DNA from 2 places in the Streptomyces sp. NPDC101181 genome. Region 2 is predicted to be linked to the other one. Evidence: riboswitches for the same ligand, from Rfam matches in the RefSeq annotation. Region 2 holds a riboswitch; the other holds the start of a gene.
What was found. Region 2 has a riboswitch for cobalamin ahead of ACIRRU_RS21900 (ABC transporter substrate-binding protein). Riboswitches for the same ligand answer to the same signal wherever they lie in the genome.
Positions count from the first base shown of each region.

Region 1 (7,121 bases), on a different contig from region 2:
CTTGCCGAGCGGGTAGAGGTAGACAGCGGCGATCGCGAGGATCGCCGGCAGGATCAGCAGATAGGGGAGGAGTTCGCCCTTCTTCCGCTTTCTCTTCGGTCCACGGGGTCTGCCGCCGTCGGTGGACGACGCCATCCCGTTCGGCTGCGGGTCGGGGGGCAGAGGGACCGGAGGCCCGACGGCCTTGGTATCAGCGGCAGACACGTGGCTGACCTTCCATCGCGGGTCCGGGGCGGACCCCGGAATTCACGGCGTGCACTTACGGGAACGGAGCAGGGGACCGACAGAGTTGCCGGCCCCCCGTCCTGGCGACCTAGAAGGTCAGGACTGCTTGTTGATCAGAGCGTTGATCTCGTCGTCCGCCTTCTTGGTGGCGTCGGCGACGGAGCCGCCCTTGAGGATCGCCAGGAGCATGTTCTCCAGGATCTCCTCCTTCTCGATGGAGGCCCAGCCCGGAGCGATCGGCGTGAACCAGGCGTCCGGCACGGCGTTGGCGATGGCCGCGGTCTCCGGCTTGGTCTTCAGCGGCTCCAGCTGCTTCTCGTTGTTCGGCAGGATGTTCTTCGCCGCGAGAGCTTCCATGTTCTTGGCGTTGGTGAAGATGGAGATCCAGTCCTCACCGAGGTCCTGGACCTTCGACTTGGAGATGGTCGCCAGGTCCGAGCCGCCGATGAAGGACGGGAGCGCCTTGCCGTTCGGGCCGGGCATACCGGCCGTGGCGATCTTGCCGGTCAGCTCCTTGTTGCCGTTCTGGCCCTCGGTGACGCTGCCGGCCTCCCACGCCTGGCCGTAGATGACCGCGGCCTTCTCGTTGGCCATGACGTTGGCGTGGTCCTGCTCGTCCTTCGTCTGGTCGGCCTTGTTGAACTTCTTGACCAGGTCCACGAAGTGCGTGATGCCCTGCTGCGCCTCCGGGGTGGAGAGCGCGCCCTTCCACTCCTTGGAGCCCTCGTCGTAGGTGGCTATCTCGCCGCCGAAGGCGGTGACGTAGGACATCGCCGAGTACCAGTAACGGCCCGGGTAGTAGAGGGAGGAGGTGCGCTTGTCCTTCTTGCTCTGCTCGGCGTAGACCTTGTCCATCGCCGAGAGGAACTCGTCCTCGGTCTCCGGCAGGACGTCCTTACCGGTGCCGGCCTTCAGCATGTCCTTGTTGTAGATGGCCACGCGGGCGCTGGCGTAGTAGGGGACGCAGTAGGTCTTGCCCTCGTAGGAGCAGGTGTCCTTGAGGCCCTTGATCCAGGTGTCCGAGTTCTCGTACTTCTTGGTGTCGATCTCGCCGAGCGCACCGTTGAGGATGTACTGCATGGTCTCGGTGTTGCCGAGTTCGACGACATCCGGGAACTTGTCGCCGCCGAGGGAGGTGTCCAGCTTCTTGATCTTGTCGGCCCACTGCTGGTACTGGACCTTGACCGTCACCCCGGGGTACTTCTTGTTGAACTCGGTGTTGACGCCCTTGACCAGCTCCGGCCACGTGGACTGAGCCTCGCCCATCAGCCAGACGGTCAGGGTCTCCTTGCGGTCCTTGGGGTCCTGCGACGATGCTTTGTCGTCGGAGCCACACGCCGCGACCGAAACCAACATGCCCGCGACACCGATCGCCGCGATGAGCTTGCGCTTCACGTCAAACCCTCCTCAGGGATGCTGCAACCCCACCCACCGCGAAGACATTCGACGAGTTCTGCTGGGGCTGGACCTGGTCTTTAATGGTTTAGACCAGTACCCGGGAGCTTGGCCTAGACCTTTAGGGGTGTCAAGGGTGTATAAGAAGTGCACTCGCGTCCGTTATCGGACCGACACCTGAGGGAGGGCAAGGACCCGTGACCGGACCGTGCCACCATGTGAGCCGCTACAGACGGAGGAGCCGGTGACGGCAGCAACGCAAGCGTCGGGAAGGCGGGCCATGGGCGCCGACGGGGCCAGTACGGGGACCGAGACCGGTAACGGTACGCGCATCGCGCGCGTTCCGAAGTACTACCGGCTCAAGCGGCATCTCCTCGACATGACGGACACCCTGCCGCCCGGCACCCCGGTACCGCCCGAACGCACCCTGGCCGCCGAGTTCGACACCTCGCGCACCACCGTGCGCCAGGCCCTCCAGGAACTGGTCGTCGAGGGCAGGCTGGAGCGCATCCAGGGCAAGGGCACCTTCGTCGCCAAGCCGAAGGTCTCCCAGGCCCTCCAGCTCACCTCGTACACCGAGGACATGCGCGCCCAGGGGCTGGAACCGACGTCCCAGCTGCTGGACATCGGCTATGTCACCGCGGACGACACGCTCGCCGGTCTGCTGGACATCTCGACGGGCGGCCGGGTGCTGCGCATCGAGCGGCTGCGGCTCGCCAGCGGGGAGCCGATGGCGATCGAGACCACCCACCTTTCGGCCAAACGCTTTCCGGCGCTGCGCCGTTCGCTGGTCAAGTACACCTCGCTCTACACCGCGCTCGCCGAGGTGTACGACGTCCGCCTCGCCGAGGCCGAGGAGACCATCGAGACCTCACTGGCCACCCCGCGCGAGGCAGGGCTGCTGGGCACGGACGTGGGCCTGCCGATGCTGATGCTCTCCCGCCATTCGCTCGACGGGCAGGGCGAGCCGGTCGAATGGGTGCGCTCGGTGTACCGGGGCGACCGCTACAAATTCGTGGCGCGCCTGAAGCGGCCCACGGAGTAGCCCCGTTCCGCGCCCGTGCGGCGGCGGTCCCCGAGCCGGCGGGACCGCCGCCGCACCCGTCCGCCCGGCTTCGCGTGGTACGGCTCTGACCTGCGGTGGTCGCCCCGTTGCCGTACCGATATGCGGACGGGGGGTTACGGACGGCGGTCGCAGGACCTAGATTTCGCGCACGTTACGCAGTGATCGCGCGAGGGGACGGATCGTCATGCCGGAAACGCCCACACCAGCCCCACCCGAGAAGGGGCAACGGGCAGCCCTGTCACCGAAGTCCATCGCCGTCTGGGTCGCGGTGGCCCTGACCGGCGGCATCGGATGGTCCGTCCTCGCGCTCTCGCGGGGCGAGGAGGTCTCCGCCGCCTGGATGCTGGCTGCGGCCCTGGGCTCGTACGCCATCGCCTACCGCTTCTACTCCCGGTTCATCGCGAACCGGGTGCTGCGGGCGGACAAGGACCGGGCCACCCCCGCCGAACGGCTCGACAACGGTGTCGACTTCCATCCCACCGACCGCCGGGTCCTCTTCGGCCACCACTTCGCCGCCATCGCGGGCGCCGGACCGCTGGTCGGACCGGTGCTCGCCGCGCAGATGGGCTATCTGCCCGGCACGATCTGGCTCGTCGTCGGCGTCATCTTCGCCGGCGCCGTCCAGGACATGGTGACGCTCTTCTTCTCCACCCGCCGCAACGGCCGTTCGCTCGGCCAGATGGCACGGGACGAGATCGGCCCGGTCGGCGGAATCGCCGCCCTGGTCGCGGTGTTCGTCATCATGATCATCCTGCTCGCGGTGCTCGCGCTGGTCATCGTGAACGCGCTCGCCCACTCGCCCTGGGGCGTCTTCTCCATCGGCATGACGATCCCCATCGCCCTCTTCATGGGTGTCTACCTGCGCATCCTGCGGCCCGGCAAGGTCAGCGAGGTCTCGCTCATCGGCGTCGCGCTGCTGCTGCTCGCGATCGTCGCGGGCGGCTGGGTCGCGGAGTCCTCCTGGGCGGACTTCTTCACCCTGGAGCCGGGCACGCTGGTCATCTGGATGATCGTGTACGGGTTCCTCGCCTCGGTGCTGCCGGTGTGGCTGCTGCTGGCGCCGCGCGACTACCTCTCCACCTTCATGAAGGTCGGCACGATCGCGCTGCTGGCCCTCGGCGTGGTCATCTCGCTGCCGACGCTGAAGATGCCCGCCGTCACCGACTTCGCGAGCAGCGGCTCGGGGCCCGTCTTCGCGGGCTCGATGTTCCCCTTCGTCTTCATCACCATCGCCTGCGGCGCGCTCTCCGGCTTCCACTCCCTGGTCTCCTCGGGCACCACCCCGAAGATGGTCCAGAAGGAGACCCAGATCCGGATGATCGGCTACGGGGCGATGCTGACCGAGTCGTTCGTGGCGATCATGGCGATGATCGCCGCCTGCATCATCGACCCCGGGCTGTACTTCGCCATCAACGCCCCGGCCGGGGTGATCGGCGACAGCGTCCAGAGCGCCTCCGAGGCCGTGGCCGGCTTCGGCTTCTCCATCTCCCCCGACGCGTTGGCCCAAGCGGCCAAGGACGTCGAGGAGGCGAGTCTGCTCTCCCGGACCGGCGGCGCGCCGACCTTCGCACTCGGTATGTCGGAGATCTTCTCCGCGGTGGTCGGCGGCACCGCCATGAAGGCGTTCTGGTACCACTTCGCCATCATGTTCGAGGCGCTGTTCATCCTGACCACCGTCGACGCGGGCACCCGGGTCGGGCGCTTCATGCTCCAGGACATGCTGGGCAACGTCTACAAGCCGTTCCGCGAGGTCAGCTGGAAGCCGGGCGTCTGGTTCGCCAGCGCCGTCGTCGTCGGCGGCTGGGGCTACTTCCTCTGGGTCGGCGTGCACGACCCGCTGGGCGGTATCAACCAGCTCTTCCCACTCTTCGGCATCGCCAACCAGCTGCTGGCCGCCGTCGCGCTGGCGGTCTGCACCACGCTGCTCGTCAAGTCCGGCCGCCTGAAGTGGGCCTGGGTCACCGCGGTACCGCTGGCCTGGGACGTGGCCGTCACGCTCACCGCGAGCTGGCAGAAGATCTTCTCCGACGACGTGAAGGTCGGCTTCTTCGCCCAGCGCGACAAGTACCAGGCGGGCATCGACGCGGGTGAGGTGCTGGCCCCGGCGAAGACCATGGACGAGATGCGGACCGTCGTCACCAACTCCACCGTCGACGGCGTCCTGAGCGCGCTCTTCGCGATCCTCATCGTGGTGGTCCTGGTGGACGCCGGGCGGGTCTGCTTCCGGGCCATCCGCGACCCGGAGTCCGCCAAGCTGCACGAGACGCCGTTCGTCCAGTCCCGGCTGGTCGCCCCGGCCTCGATGTTCGCGACCAAGGAGGAGAAGGCCGAACTGGTCGCGGCGGGCGTCGGCCCCGAGGGCGGCATCCGCAAGGACGAGGCGGGCGCGGGCGGCCAGAGGACCGCGGGCACCGGCGACCGGACCTGAACGGAGGAGGCGGGAGATGAGCGTGCAGGACGTCCGCCGCATCGCGGGCCGCATCCGTTGGTACGTGCGCGAGCTGACCGGCGAGTCGGCCTACGACCGCTACGTCGCCCACGCGCGGGCGCACGATCCGGACACGCCGGTCCTGACCCGCCGCGCCTTCGAGCACCGCCGCACCGACGCGCGCGAGGCGGACCCTCGCGAGGGTTTCCGCTGCTGCTGAGCACCCGCCGGTCCACCGGGGCCGCCGCACCTCTCCCAGGGGCGCGGCGGCCCCTTCTTCTGCCCTCCTGACGGTCGCCAGGCCCCGGGCCGGACGGGCGGATCCCGGGCGGGGAATCCGGAACTCCGGGGAAAACAGAAGACTCCCGACACAACATGTGGGGGCTTCTTCATCAGACGGCCCCCACATGTATGCTCGACCTCGCTGTCGCCGCAGGGGAATCCGGTGCGAATCCGGAACTGTCCCGCAACGGTGTGATCAGTGTGCTTTTGCACACCTGCAAGTCCGAAGACCTGTGGACAGTGCGTCCGGATCGACCGAACCGGATGCCAGACGTCCGGGCCTCGCGGAAGGCCGGTGGATGCCATCAGCAGTGCCGCCCTGCCCGGGTTTCGCGCTGCCCGGCCTCCCCGCCCGCCGCCGGCCCCCTGCCGAGCGAGGGAAAGCCCTGTGACCATCGCGCCCGCCGATCCGGTTTCAGCCACCGAATCCACAGTGCCTCCGGTGTCCCCGGTGTCGACCACGGCCTCGAACGACGGACCCGGGACCGCCCTGCTGCGGACCCTGACCGACCTCACCGTCGATCTGCCCGACACCGACCCCGGACGGGTCGCCGCTGCCGCGTTGCGCGGGCGCAACGCCCGCTCCGACGAGGCCGAGTTGCGTTCGCTGGCCACCGAGGCCGCCGCGGGTCTGATCTCCGAGGACCCGGCGTACTCGCGGCTCGCCGCCCGGCTGCTGACCCTCTCGATCGCCGACGAGGCCGCGAGCCAGGGCGCGACGTCCTTCTCCGCCTCGGTCGCCGTGGGCCACCGCGAGGGCCTGATCGCCGACCGCACCGCCGCCTTCGCCGAGCTGCACGCCACGGCGCTGGACGAGCTGGTCGAGCGGACCCTGGCCGAGGGCGCCGACGACCGCTTCGGCTACTTCGGTCTGCGCACGCTGCACAGCCGCTACCTGCTGCGCCACCCGATCACCCGTCAGGTCATCGAGACCCCGCAGCACTTCATGCTGCGCGTGGCCGCGGGCCTCGCCGAGGACGAGTCGGTGCGCGCGCTGGACGAGGTCACCGCGCTCTACGGGCTGATGAGCAAGCTGGACTACCTCCCCTCCTCCCCCACGCTCTTCAACTCCGGCACCCGGCACCCGCAGATGTCCTCCTGCTACCTGCTGGACTCCCCCAAGGACGAGCTGGACTCGATCTACGACCGCTACCACCAGGTGGCGCGGCTCTCGAAGCACGCGGGCGGCATCGGCCTGTCCTACTCCCGTATCCGCGCCCGGGGTTCGCTGATCCGGGGCACCAACGGGCACTCCAACGGCATCGTGCCGTTCCTGAAGACGCTGGACGCCTCGGTGGCGGCGGTGAACCAGGGCGGCCGTCGCAAGGGCGCGGCGGCGGTGTACCTGGAGACCTGGCACGCGGACATCGAGGAGTTCCTGGAGCTGCGTGACAACACCGGTGAGGACCAGCGGCGTACGCACAACCTCAACCTGGCGCACTGGATCCCGGACGAGTTCATGCGCCGCGTCGACGCGGACACCGAGTGGTCGCTGTTCTCCCCGGCGGACGTGCCCGAGCTGGTCGACCTGTGGGGCGACGCGTTCGACGCCGCCTACCGCGCGGCCGAGGCCAAGGGCCTGGCCCGCAAGACGATGCCCGCGCGCGAGCTGTACGGCCGGATGATGCGCACCCTCGCGCAGACCGGCCAGGGCTGGATGACGTTCAAGGACGCCTCCAACCGGACCGCGAACCAGACCGCCGAGCCGGGCCGGGTCGTGCACTC
Region 1 covers NZ_JBIWOX010000001.1:543,095-550,215, forward strand. The annotation lists gene ACIRRU_RS02295 (sugar ABC transporter permease) at 1-204, opposite strand, end outside; gene ACIRRU_RS02300 (sugar ABC transporter substrate-binding protein) at 322-1,620, opposite strand; gene ACIRRU_RS02305 (GntR family transcriptional regulator) at 1,901-2,665, shown strand; gene ACIRRU_RS02310 (carbon starvation CstA family protein) at 2,871-5,114, shown strand; gene ACIRRU_RS02315 (YbdD/YjiX family protein) at 5,131-5,334, shown strand; cobalamin riboswitch at 5,509-5,650, shown strand; gene ACIRRU_RS02320 (ribonucleoside-diphosphate reductase subunit alpha) at 5,785-7,121, shown strand, end outside.
Region 1: linked by a shared signal. The riboswitch ahead of ACIRRU_RS02320 (ribonucleoside-diphosphate reductase subunit alpha) and the one ahead of ACIRRU_RS21900 (ABC transporter substrate-binding protein) in region 2 are both predicted to bind cobalamin.

Region 2 (7,121 bases):
GTTCGCCCGAAGACGTAACCGGAATCCCATCCTCCAGTTAAATCGGCGGTGGGTCCGTGACGTCGGCCCGCCGTCCCCAAGACGCCGATGACAGCCAGAGGAAGAGGAACCACCGTGCAGACCATCCACCCGAAGATCGCCGAGGTGCTGACCGAGACCTTCAAGGTGCCCGCGGCCGAGATCCTGCCCGAATCCACCATGGACAGCCTGGAGATGGACTCCCTGGCGGTCGCCGAGTTCGCGGTCATCATCAAGGAGACCCTGGGAGTCGACGCGGACTCCGAGAAGCTGTACAAGGACGCCACGCTGGCCGACATCTCCGCGTTCCTCGACGCGGCCGCGGGCGGCGCGGCGGCCGAGGGCGCGGTGCCGGTGAGCACCACCCGATGAAGCGACCCGCCATCGCCGTGACCGGCCTGGGCATGATCACCCCGGTCGGCACCACCACCGCCACCACCTGGGACGGTGTCCTGGCCGGACGCTCGCCCGCCCGCACCGTGCCCGAACTCGACGGCTGCGCGGTCGACTTCGCCTGCACGGTCTCCGGCATCGACCTGGACGGCGCGGTCGGCGGCCGTACGGCGTTCCGGATGGGCCGGTACGTCAAGTTCGCCGTCCTCGCCGCCCGGGAGGCGGTCGCGGACGCCGGACTCGACCCGGCGCAGTGGGACGGCGCCCGGGTCGCCGTGGTCGTCGGCACCAGCAGCGGCGGCTCCGCCGGACTCACCGAACAGGCCGTCGCCCTGGAGCGGCGCGGACCCGAGGCCACCTCCCCCTCGGGCATCCTGCTGACCATCCCCAACATGCCCGCGGCCGAGATCGCCATCCGGATGAAGGCCACCGGGCCCAGCCTGGCGCCGTGCACGGCCTGTTCGTCCGGGGTGACCGCGCTGTCGGTCGCCCGGGACCTGCTGACCCTCGGCCGGTGCGACATCGCGATCGCCGGGGCCACCGAGTCGATCGTGTTCCCGGTCGCCATGACGGGCCTCGCCCGCTCCGGCGCCGCGGCCGCGCGGGACGGCGACCCCGCCCGCCTGTGCCGCCCCTTCGCCGCCGACCGGGCCGGGCTCGTCATGGGGGAGGGCGCCGCCGTCATGGTCCTGGAACGGGCCCAGGAGGCGCGCGCCCGGGGCGCGGTACCCCGGGCGCTGATCACGGGCGTCGGAGAGACCACCGACGCCCATCACCCCACCAGCCCGCACCCCTCCGGGGACGTCGCACGGGCGGCCGTCGACGCCGCGCTGCGTGACGCGGACTGGCGCGCCGAGGACGTCGACCACGTCAACGCGCACGGGACATCGACCCCCCAGGGCGACGCCACCGAAGCCGCCCTGATCGGGCGGGCCTACCCGCACCGCCCGCCGGTCACCGCCGCCAAGGGGGTGCTGGGCCACTGCATGGGGGCGGCCGGAGCCATCGAGACCGGCCTGACCATCCTCACCCTCCAGCACGGGCTGATCCCGCCGGTCGCGAACCTGGACACCCCGGCCCCCGGCTTCGACATCGACTGCGTCACCAAGACGCCGCGTGAGGCGCCCGTGCGGCGCGCCGTCAGCCACTCCTTCGGCTTCGGTGGCCAGAACGCGGTGATCGCGCTGGAAGCCGCTCCGTAACACCGAGGCGGCGAACGGAAGCCGGCGGGCCGGTGCGGCGGGACGATCCCGCGCCGCACCGGCCCCCGGGGGCGTGGTCACGGGTCCGGCGAACCGCCGCTGATCTGCGTGAAGACGCGTGATAGCTTGCCGGGGCCAGTCGAACCCCGGCGACGGGGTCAGGGAATCCGGTGCGAATCCGGAACTGACGCGCAGCGGTGAGGGGGACGGGCGGGGCCACGGCCACTGGAGCGGTGATCTGCTCCGGGAAGGCGTCCCGCCCGGACGAACCCGAGTCCGAAGACCTGCTGGCGCCCGTACCCGCGCCGGGGCACGGGAACCGTACGACGGGCTCCGCGGCTGGGCCCAGAGACACGAGGTCCTTCTGTGCTGCCCACGTCCACGGCCATCCCCGTACCGATACGCACCGCCGCCCTGCTCACGGCGGGACTCCTCCTGCTGACGGCCTGCGGCGGCGGCGGTTCCACGGCGGCCGGGGGCGGCGCGGCCGACGGCTACCCGGTCACCCTGGAGAACTGCGGCCACACCGTCACGGTGAAGGCCCCGCCGCGCCGGGCCGTCTCCGTCGACCAGGGCTCGACCGAGATCCTGCTCTCCCTCGGCCTCGCCGACCGGCTCGCGGGCTCCGCCACCTGGACCGACCCCGTGATGAAGGGCCTGGAGAAGGCCAACGCGGGCGTCGAGCGGATCTCCGAGAACCGCCCCTCGTCCGAGAAGGTCCTCGACAAGGAACCCGACTTCCTCAGCGCCTCCCTCACCTCCACCCTCGCCAAGGGTGGCGTCGCCCCCCGCGAGCAGTTCGAGAAACTCGGCGTCCCCACCTACGTCTCACCCGCCGACTGCGTCGGCAAGGACAACGGCGGCAGCGGCGACGGAACCCGCACCACACCGCTGACCATGGACAGCGTCTACACCGAAGTCCGCGAACTGGCCCGGGTGTTCGGCGTCCCCGCGCGCGGGGACGCCCTGGTGGAGAAGCTCCGGGCCCGCGTCACGAAGGCCGCCGAGGGCGTCGACGCCTCCGGCGCGTCGCTCCTGTACTGGTTCTCCGACTCCAAGGCCCCCTACATCGCGGGTTGTTGTGGTGCGCCCGGCGTCATCACCAAAGAACTCGGTGCGAAGAACGTCTTCGACGACACCTACGACGAATGGCCCCAGATCAGCTGGGAGACCATCGCCGACCGCAACCCCGACGTCCTGGTCATCGGCGATCTGACCCGCACCGCACAGACCGCCGAGAGCGCCGAGAAGAAGATCGAGTTCCTGGAGTCCAACCCCGTCACCAGGACCATGGACGCCGTGAAGAACCGCCGGTACGTTCTGCTGAGCGGCCAGGCGATGAACCCCTCCATCCGCACGGTCGAGGGCCTGGAACGCGTCGCCGCCGCCCTGCGCGACTTCGGCCTCACGGGGTGAGCACGGACACCCCCGCGGCCAGGGAGCGGTCCGGTGCACCGCCCCTCGCCGCTCCGGGCGGCGGCCGCGCCCACAGCGCCAGGGCGCTCGCCGTACTCCTGTGGGGCGGCGGACTGGCGGTCCTGGCGGCCTCCGTCGCCCTCGCCGTGACCATCGGGCCCGCCCGGATCTCCGTGCCCGACGTCTGGTCGGCCGTCGCCGCGCACCTCGGGTTCGGCGCCTCGGAGCTGAGCCCGATCCGGGACGGCATCATCTGGAACCTGCGGATGCCCCGCACCCTGCTCGCCGCCGTGTGCGGGGCGGGGCTCGCGGTGTGCGGCACGGTGATGCAGTCCCTGCTGCGCAACCCGCTGGCCGACCCCTTCGTCCTCGGCGTCTCCTCCGGCGCCTCCACCGGGGCGGTCCTGGTGGTCGTCCTGGGCGTCGGCGGGGGAGCGGTGTCCCTCTCCGCCGGGGCGTTCGCCGGGGCCGTCTGCTCGTTCGCCCTGGTGCTGCTGCTCAGCCACACCCTGGGCGGCACCACCGACCGGGTCGTCCTCTCCGGGGTGGCCGCGATGCAGCTGTTCTCCGCGCTCACCTCGTTCGTGGTGATGACGTCGGCCGACGCCGAGCAGACCCGCGGGGTGCTGTTCTGGCTGCTCGGCTCGCTCAGCGGGGTCGGCTGGAGCGAGGTCGCGTTCTGCTCCGCCGTCCTCGCCGTCTGCCTGGTGGTCTGCCTGGCCCACGCCCGTACGCTCGACGCGTTCGCCTTCGGCCAGGACGCGGCCGCCGCGCTCGGCGTCGACGTGGCGCGCACCCGGATCGTGCTGCTGTGCGTCACCGCCCTGCTGACCGCGGCCCTGGTGAGCGCGGCCGGGGCCATCGGCTTCGTCGGCCTGGTCCTGCCGCACGCCGCCCGCGCCCTCTGCGGCTCGGGCCACCGGCGGCTCCTGCCGGTCACCGCGCTCGCCGGGGCCGTGTTCCTGGTGTGGGTCGACACCCTCGCCCGGACCGTGCTGGACCCGCAGGAAGTGCCGGTCGGCGTGGTCACCGCCCTGATCGGGGTGCCCGCCTTCGTCCTCGTCCTCCACCGCACCCGGAGAACGACATGACGCACCCGGAGACCTCCCCGGCACACTCCGCCGCGCCCGCCGCGACCTCCGCCGGACTGCGTGCCGAGCGGATCGGCCGGGAGGCGGGCGGGCGGCTCATCCTCGATGGGGTGGACATCGCCCCGCCGCCCGGGGCCACCGTCGGGCTCCTCGGCCCCAACGGCTCCGGCAAGTCCACCCTGCTGCGTATCCTCGCGGGCCTCCTCGCACCGGCCACCGGCGTCGTCACCCTGGACGGCGACCCGCTGCCCGCCCTCGGCCGCCGTACCGTCGCCCGCCGGATCGCCGTCGTCGACCAGCACGCCGTCACCCAGGTCGACCTCAGCGTCCTGGACGTCGTACGCCTCGGCCGCATCCCGCACCGGCGCGCCTGGTCGGCCCCCGACCGCACCGACGAGGAGGCCGTCGCCGACGCCCTGCGGCGCACCGGCCTCGCCGAACGGGCCGGACAGTCCTGGCACACCCTGTCCGGCGGCGAACGCCAGCGCGTCCAGATCGCCCGCGCCCTGGCCCAGCAGCCCCGCGAACTCCTCCTGGACGAACCGACCAACCACCTCGACATCCAGCACCAGCTGGATCTGCTCGCCCTGGTCGCGGCGCTCCCCGTCACCAGCGTGATCGCCCTGCACGACCTCAACCTCGCCGCGATGTTCTGCGACCGGCTCACCGTGATGACGGCGGGCCGGGTCGTCGCCTGCGGCACTCCGCACGACGTGCTCACCGCCGAACTCATCGAGCAGGTCTACCGGGTGCGTGCCGTCGTCACCCCGGACGGACCGGACGGGCGCCCCTCGGTACGGTTCCTGCCGCGCCGCTGACCGGCGGCGGGAGCGTCCCCGGACAGCCCGCCGGGCGGGCTCGGAAGTACGAGCCCGCCCGGCGGCCGAGGACATCGGAGCGGCCCGGAGGCCGCTTACCGGTGCGAGAGGGTCAGCGGCGACGGCCCTGGCCGAACTCGCCGCCGGCGTCCTTCCCGGTGCCCATGTCCTTGCCGTCCGCGTAGTCGATCTTCTCCTTGCGGACCTCGGCGGAGACCTCCTTCTGCTCGGTGACCCGGTTGGTCTCCAGCCGGACCCGCTCCACCGGCACGGCCTCCTTGCGCACGGTGGCGCGCTCCGCGTGCAGGGTGACCTCGACGTCCTGCTCGCCGATGTCCGTGGTGCCCGTGGTTTTCTCGCCGGGCTGCATCGGCTCCCGGACCACGCGCACCTCTTCGTGGGACACCGGCACGGTCCGGGTGACCTCCTCGGTCACCACGTACTTGTGCAGCCGCGCCCTGCCGCTCTCGTACTCCTCCGTGCCGACGTGCAGCTCCTCCTCCGAGCGGATCAGCTCGTCGGTGCCGCTGACGTCCTTGCCGCCCATGTCGGCTGCCCGGTGCGTGCCCGCGCCGGCGCCCGCCAGCGGGCGTGCCCCGGCGGAGGTGTCCGCGTCGCGGTGCCTGCCGGTACCGCTGCCCGCTCCCGCCATGCCCGCTCCCGTCGTGCCCTTCCCGGTCGCCTTCGCGCCGGGGGCCGTCCCGGTCCTGCCGGTCATGCCCGCGGCACCCGCCGCGCCCATCGTCCCGGTCCCGGCGGCGGTCGGCGTGTCCGTGCCGGTCCGCCGGTTCTCACCGAGGTTGCCGGACTTGCGGGACAGACCGTAGTGCCGGTACAGCTCCTCCTCCTCGGCGACGGAGAGGTGGGCGTCCGCGTCCACCCGGGGCGCGTCCTTGACGCTCTCCTTGGGATGGGCGACGTGCAGGTCGGAGCCCACGCGACGGGCCCCGGCGAGCGGGACGAAGCTCTCCTTCATGCCGAACAGGCCGGTCTTGACCGTGACCCAGTCGGGCTTGCCGGTCTCGTCGTCGACGTAGACCCGGCCCACGCTGCCGACCTTCTCGCCATCGTTGTCGTACACGGTCAGACCGTCGAGCTCGCCGGAATCCGTGAAACCGTCAGCGGCTGCCATAACCGATGCCTCCTCCCGGGCACGCCCTGTGGGTGGCTCCACCAGAGGTGGCGCGTCCGGCTTCCATCGGGCCCCACCCCCCTTCACGCTGCAACCGCCCGCGCGCGCCCGGTCGCGGCGGGTGCATGCCCGGGACGGCCCGCCGGAGGCCCGGTGAGCGGCCCCGGGCCCGGTCCGGCGGGTCCGAGCGGCGGCGAACGGAGTTAGGCCGAACGAGTGAGCGGGGTGGTGCCGCGCCCCGGAGCGGGTCGTGGCGGACACGGCGAAGGCGCTGGGGTCCGACCGGTGATGTACCGGTCGGACCCCAGCGCCTTCGCGTGACCCGTCGTCCTACTCCTGGGTGAGCATCCCGCTCCGCAGCTTGCCCAGCATCCGGCTCAGCAGCCGGGAGACGTGCATCTGCGATATGCCCAGCTCCACACCGATCTGCGCCTGGGTCATCTCCTGGCCGAAGCGCATGTCGATGATCCGGCGTTCCCGTTCGTCGAGTTCATGGAGGAGCGGCGCGAGCGCGTGGAGGTTCTCGACGGTCTCCATCGCGGGGTCCGGCTCGCCGAGGATGTCGGCGAAGGTCCGCGCCGCCGTCTGGTGGGGCCCGCCCTCGGTGGAGTCGGTCGGCATGTCCAGGGAGCCCGCCGTATAGCCGTTGGACGCGACGATGCCCTCGGTGACCTCGGACTCCTCGATACCCAGATGCCGTGCCAGCTCCGGCACGGAGGGGTCCCGGTCGAGATCGGCGGCCAGGGACTCCTTGGCCTTGGCCAGGTCCACCCGCAGCTCCTGGAGCCGCCGCGGCACGTGCACGGACCAGCTGGTGTCGCGGAAGAACCGCTTGATCTCGCCGACGATGTACGGCACGGCGAACGAGGTGAACTCAACCTCGCGGGAGAGGTCGAACCGGTCGATCGCCTTGATCAGCCCGATCGTGCCGACCTGGATGATGTCCTCCATGTCGCCGCTGCCCCGGTTGCGGAAGCGGTTGGCGGCGAAGCGGACGAGCGACAGGTTCATCTCGATGAGGGTGTTGCGCGCGTACTGGTACTCGTGCGTT
Region 2 covers NZ_JBIWOX010000015.1:95,551-102,671, forward strand. The annotation lists gene ACIRRU_RS21885 (acyl-CoA dehydrogenase) at 1-18, shown strand, start outside; gene ACIRRU_RS21890 (acyl carrier protein) at 115-390, shown strand; gene ACIRRU_RS21895 (beta-ketoacyl-[acyl-carrier-protein] synthase family protein) at 387-1,613, shown strand; cobalamin riboswitch at 1,733-1,920, shown strand; gene ACIRRU_RS21900 (ABC transporter substrate-binding protein) at 1,980-3,029, shown strand; gene ACIRRU_RS21905 (FecCD family ABC transporter permease) at 3,026-4,120, shown strand; gene ACIRRU_RS21910 (ABC transporter ATP-binding protein) at 4,117-4,938, shown strand; gene ACIRRU_RS21915 (PRC and DUF2382 domain-containing protein) at 5,051-6,070, opposite strand; gene ACIRRU_RS21920 (RNA polymerase sigma factor SigF) at 6,401-7,121, opposite strand, start outside.